Regions from separate parts of the Ureibacillus sp. FSL K6-2830 genome, predicted to be linked through region 1. Evidence: riboswitches for the same ligand, from Rfam matches in the RefSeq annotation. Region 1 holds a riboswitch; the other holds the start of a gene.
What was found. Region 1 has a riboswitch for FMN ahead of ribE (riboflavin synthase). Riboswitches for the same ligand answer to the same signal wherever they lie in the genome.
Positions count from the first base shown of each region.

Region 2: another riboswitch for FMN. It lies ahead of NSU17_RS02130 (ECF transporter S component); the one in region 1 lies ahead of ribE (riboflavin synthase).

Region 1 is NZ_JBBOQR010000001.1:2,253,934-2,257,119, forward strand. It holds gene rlmD (23S rRNA (uracil(1939)-C(5))-methyltransferase RlmD) at 8-1,387, opposite strand; FMN riboswitch at 1,542-1,676, shown strand; gene ribE (riboflavin synthase) at 1,901-2,545, shown strand; gene NSU17_RS11065 (bifunctional 3,4-dihydroxy-2-butanone-4-phosphate synthase/GTP cyclohydrolase II) at 2,560-3,186, shown strand, end outside.
Region 2 is NZ_JBBOQR010000001.1:428,677-431,862, reverse strand. It holds gene NSU17_RS02140 (hypothetical protein) at 1-732, shown strand, start outside; partial or broken gene NSU17_RS15890 (response regulator) at 937-1,087, shown strand; FMN riboswitch at 1,189-1,323, shown strand; gene NSU17_RS02130 (ECF transporter S component) at 1,552-2,133, shown strand; gene NSU17_RS02125 (sodium-dependent transporter) at 2,344-3,186, shown strand, end outside.

The sequences.
Region 1 (3,186 bases):
CCTTTTTCTAACACTTATTTTTTAAAGTTAATTTCGATACTATTTCAACCCGAGCTGTCTGAGGGAACATATCAACTGGTTGGATGTACTCAACGGTGTATAGCTTAGATAATTCTTTTAAATCCCTTGCGAAAGTGGATGGGTTGCAAGAAGTATAGACGAATCGTTTTGGTTTAATTTTTAATACGGTTTTAATAAAACTTGGTGCAAGACCAGTACGAGGTGGATCAACCGTTACAACGTCTGGTACAAATCCTTCTTTCGCCCATTTCTTAAGCCACTCTTCTGCTGGACCGTTATAGTATTTGGCATGAGTAAATCCGTGGTTTTGTGCATTTTTTTTAGCATCTTCAATGGACTCAGGAACGATATCCATTCCACGTACTTCTTTTGCATCTTTCGCAAGCCATAAACCGATTGTTCCGACACCACAATAGGCATCTACAACTGTTTCTTTGCCAGTTAACCCCGCGGCTTTTTTGATTTCATCATATAAAACAACGGTTTGTTTTGGATTGAGTTGGAAAAATGCGCGGGAAGATAAATCAAAAGCAAGTTCTCCTAATTTTTCGTGTATCGTCTCTTTGCCGTCAAGTACAATGGTATCATCCCCAAAAATCAAGGAAGTTTTTGAAGGGTTGATATTTTGAGTGATGGAAACAATGCTTGAATCCAAATTTTTTATGCCTTGTACTAATTCCGCTTTTTTAGGAATTTCTTTTTTCGTCGTAACAAGGCAAACTTGTGTTTCTCCTGTTTGAATACCTGTACGAACGACAATGGTGCGAACAATTCCTTTTGATTTTCCATCATAGATTGGAATGTTCAGTTTTTGTAAAAGCTTTCGAATGCCGACAGTAATTTTTGTTGTTATAGGATGTTGTACGATGCAATCATTGATATTTAAGAGTTTATTCGTGCCTTCGACGAACAATCCGGCAGAAACATAGCTACCATTTTTTCGTACCTGGAAAGAGCTTTTATTTCGATAATGCCATGGATTGTCCATTCCAATAGTAATACGTATTTCTGCATTTTCAGCAATCTGTGGTACATATTTTTCTAAAGCTTGAATAACGATATCACGCTTTTCTTTTAATTGTCCTTCGTATGATAAGTGTTGTAATTGGCATCCCCCACATTGCTCATAAATTTTGCATGGAGGGGGTATGCGATTTTTTGAAGTTTCTCTAATTCGCACAATTTCCGCCTCGGCAAAATTTTTATGGATTTTTGAAACTTTTGCTGTGACGACTTCACCAGGAAGTGCTCCTTTTACGAATACAACATTCCGCTTGAAAAAGCCGACACCTTCACCATTGATTCCAAGTCGTTTAATTGTTAATGGAAATTTTTGACCGATTTCGATTTGCACTTTTTCAGACATCTTTTCACGTCCTTTATTCAATCTTCAAATATTATAGCAATCGAATAAGGATAGGTAAAATTGCATATGTATGATTAGTGCAAGATAATAAATCAGTTGATTATGTGGATTTTCTCCGAAATAAGTGTTATTGTTATAGATAATTAAATATTTTTATATCCTTCGGGGTCGGGTGAAATTCCCAATCGGCGGTGATGAAGCAATGCTTCTAAGCCCGCGAGCTCTTTTGGAGCAGGATTTGGTGAGAATCCAAAGCCGACAGTGAAAGTCTGGATGGGAGAAGGATGGTTTGTAAAAAATACCCATTAATCGTTAGTTAATGGGCTAGTTTAGTATACCCTTTTTTACATTCTATCTCCCGCATATAAGCGGGAGTTTTTATTTAGGTATACGTGAAAAATTTGCCTGTACACAGGCTTTTTTGTCATGCCTAAAAATACATCATTCTCCCAACCCCGTTAAGTTTTCGCTTAATGGGGTTTTTGCTTTTATTAAAAAATGAGGGGGATTTACATGTTTACTGGCTTAATTGAAGACAAAGGAATTGTCACTGCTATTCAAAAAGACGAAAAAAGTATGAAAATCGTTATTCATTCTCCAAAAATTGTGTCAGATGCGTCTTTAGGAGACAGTATTGCTGTCAATGGCGTTTGTCTAACAGTTACTCATTTAACAAAAGATGAAATGACGGTAGATGTCATGCCGGAAACTGTAAAAGCCACAACGATTCATCAGTTAAAAAAAGGAGACTATGTCAATTTAGAAAGGGCAATGGCAGCTGGTGGACGTTTTGGTGGTCATATTGTGTCGGGTCATGTGGATGGAGTAGGAACGATTCGCAGCAAAAAGCCGGTATCCAATGCAGTGTATTACGAAATTGAGATGCCGAAAGAACTGTTAGAACAATGTATTCCTAAAGGATCCATTACGATTGACGGGACAAGTTTGACGATTTTTGGAGTTAGTGATACAAGCGTCACAATTTCTCTCATTCCTCATACGTATTCAGAAACGATTTTAGGAATGAAAGGGATTGGCGATCAAGTGAATATTGAGACGGATATGTTGGGAAAATACGTGTTACATCATTTAAAGAAAATCAATCAAAAAGAAGAATCAAAAATTACGTTAGAATTTTTAACTCAAAAAGGATTTTAAGGATGGTGGTTTTAATGTTGAACACGATCGAGGAAGCAATTGAAGAATTGAAAAAGGGGAAAACCATCATCGTTGTGGATGATGAAAATCGGGAAAACGAAGGGGATTTAGTGGCTTTAGCAGAGCATGCAACACCAGAGACCATCAATTTTATGGCGACATACGGCCGAGGTTTAATTTGTACGCCCATCATAGAAGAATTGGCACAAAAATTGGATTTACATGCAATGGTTGCAAATAATACAGACAATCATCAAACAGCATTTACCGTTAGTATCGACCATATTAGCACGACAACAGGCATTAGTGCATATGAGCGTTCAACAACGATTTTAAAAATGATAGATGATGATGCGAAAAAAGAAGATTTTCGCAGACCAGGACATGTTTTTCCGCTTATCGCCAAGAAAAATGGAGTATTGGAAAGACAAGGGCATACAGAGGCTGCAGTTGATCTAGCTAGGATTGCAGGATCATTTCCTGCGGGTGTGATTTGCGAAATTATGGGGGATGACGGAAAAATGTCTCGCCTCGATGATTTATTGAAATTCGCAAAAGCACATGATTTAAAAATTATTTCAATTGAGGAATTAGTTCGTTATCGTTTCCGAAATGAAGTGGTTGTAAGTCGGGCAGCATCA
Region 2 (3,186 bases), 1.8 Mb from region 1:
ATCCCAAATGAAAAAATTGTAGAAGATTTTGGGAAAGACAATCCAACACAGGTGGAGTTATACAATGAATATGCTCCGCAGTTAAATGAAAAGTTACTAGGGTTTAATGAATATCATCCATATGTGGGTGAAATAACAGAAAGTGAAGGAAAGGTTATTCATAAATTACCGAATAATCATCCATATGATGAAGATGCGGCAACTTATTATGCTACTTTAACAGATACCTTCTCTGATTACAGTGAAATGGAAATTGTTGATGAAAACAGCGAACCGGTAATTTTAGAAGATATTGGGGAAGAATATACCCTATTAACTGAAAAATCAAAGCAACATAGTTACTTTAAATATGTGCAAAATGATGGATCGGAGTTTTTAGCACCGAATTTTAGAGAAACTTATTCAACAGTAGAAGAAGCAATGGAAGCGTTAAAGGTAAGTACAAATGATATTTACAAATCAGTGATTTTACCCAATGCTGATTATTCCGTATCTGTCAATCATGATGTAGTAATAATTACATTTAAAAATCGCTTAGATTTATTTGAGTATAATCAAGTGGAAGCGATGCAAATGATTGAAGCGATGTTATTAACAGCAGCTGGATTTAATAAATCGGTACAATTTAAAAACATTGTACAAACAGAATGGGAAGGTTTCGATTTTACAAAACCGTTGCCAATTCCAGTTGGACCGAATGAGTTGCCATATACTGTATTAGAAAATAGATAAAGTTTTCCATTTGGGTATTTTGAAATTGATTGAGAAGAAGTATTAGAAATGCCGGGATAATATATTTTTATATATTTAAAAATTGATTGGAGTGCCGGAATGAAGGAATTGTTAATATCATTAACTCCCATTTTGCAGTTTCAGCGTATTTATCAAGCAACAAACTGTGAAGAAGCAAAGCAAATGATTCAATGGATTAAGCCTGATCTAGCAATTTTAGATGTGATGTTGCCAGATGGCGATGGATTCTCTCTTATCGACCATTCGCCAATATTCGAATATACCTGTTATTGTTTTAACGGCAAGAGGAGAAGATGAGGATCGTTTGCTTGGGCTTGGACTAGGAGCTGATGATGATATAATAATAAAGAATGATTGTTTTAATACTGCATATTAATTCCTTTACAAATACTCGGAATACGCCTATAATATTACTAAGTTAATAATAAAATAATGATTCATCTTCGGGGCAGGGTGAGATTCCCGACCGGCGGTATTAGAACGGTTGTTCTTAAGCCCGCGAGCTCTTTTTGAGCAGGATTTGGTGAGATTCCAAAGCCGACAGTATAGTCTGGATGGGAGAAGATGAAGGTACGGTCGTTTTTCGTTATGTAACCTAGACACGTGGCAATTATTGTGTTGGAAATTTTTGTATTAATCCAACGCGCTATTTTCCTATTCTCTTTTTGTCATGTGTAGCTTTTCGTGTACCCGTTTTCTCCCTTATGCTAGTTTGGCATAAGGGATTTTAATTTTTAACGAAGTCGACTATGTGCCTTTCTTCTTGCGAGTTGAATCAGCAAAGAGGAGAGAGTGCTAATGAACAAAATGAAATTGCGTTCTTTTGTAACAATCGCAATGCTATCGAGTATTTCATTTATTTTAATGTTTTTAAATTTTCCATTACCGTATTTTCCGGTATTTTTAGAGATTGATTTTAGTGATGTTCCTGCATTGATTGCGGCAATTACGATGGGACCTGTTGCAGGAATTTTAGTTGAATTAATTAAAAATATCTTGAATTGGCTATTTATGGGTGCTCCTACTGGGGTGCCAGTGGGACATATGGCAAACTTCGCAACAGGGATCTTGTTTATCATGCCAGTTTACTATGTATATAAAAGAACTAATTCATTAAAAGGGTTAATCTTTGGACTGATAGCTGGAACATTTACGATGTCAATTGGCATGAGCATATTAAACTATGTTGCTTTCCTGCCAATGTACACATATTTCTTAGGAATGGGTACATTTGATGTAAAAGAAACTATCGTTCTAGGAATTTTGCCATTTAATATTATCAAAGGTATTTTGTTGATGGTGTTAGTATTGATGTTATTTAGAACGATGAGAAATTGGATTGAAAATCAAAGAGCACAATATTTATTGCAAAAACAATAATAGAACATAGATTATTAGGGGTTTGCTGTTTTGTGCAAACCTCTTTTATTTTGAGTAAATTACGAATACCCTTTTGAAGGAATTGTATGATTACTTACATTATATTTCTGTTCGATCAATATTATAGAAAGTTTATATTGTTTTAAAAAATTGATATGATGTAATCATCATGTTTATTAGTTTAAAGTCATAAAGGAAGGAATTTTTACAATGGATCAAAATAAAGGGCAATGGACGAGTAAAATTGGATTTATATTAGCTTCGGCAGGGGCAGCCATTGGACTCGGCGCTATTTGGAAAATGCCTTATGTGACAGGTCAAAGCGGAGGGGGAGCTTTTTTCTTAATCGTTGTTATTTTCACCCTTCTCATAGGATTGCCAATGCTATTATCGGAATATATTATTGGTCGTAGCACTCAAAAAGAAGCAGTAACAGCATATAAATTATTAGCCCCCCATAATCTTCGCTGGTCTTGGATTGGGAAGTTAGGAGTTATCGGTTGCTTTATTATGCTATCCTTTTACAGCGTTGTAGGTGGATGGATATTTATATACAGTGGCGTTTCATTGGTTGGAGGAGTCATTGAGCCGAATACCAATCCAGGAGATTTTTTTAATTATGTTATAGGGACGCCATGGATTACGTTGTTAGGTCTTGCACTATTTACTTTAGCAAATGTATTAGTCATTGCATTAGGAGTGCAAAACGGAATTGAAAAAGCCAATAAAGTTATGATGCCGTTATTATTCATTCTATTTATTATTTTAGTAGTACGCGGCTTAACTTTAGATGGAGCAGTGGAAGGGGTAAAATTTTTCCTATGGCCAGATTTTTCAAATATTACTGGGGAATCGTTATTGTTTGCTCTTGGACAGTCCTTTTTTGCACTGGCGGTAGGATTTTCGTGCCTTGTAACTTATAGTTCCTATTTAAAAAAGGAAGTTAGCATACCTCAATCGGCAACATGGGTTGTTGTGTTAACCATTTTGGTTTCATTTCTTGCTGGACTAGCAATTTTCCCAGTTGTCTTTACATTTGGAATGGAGCCAACT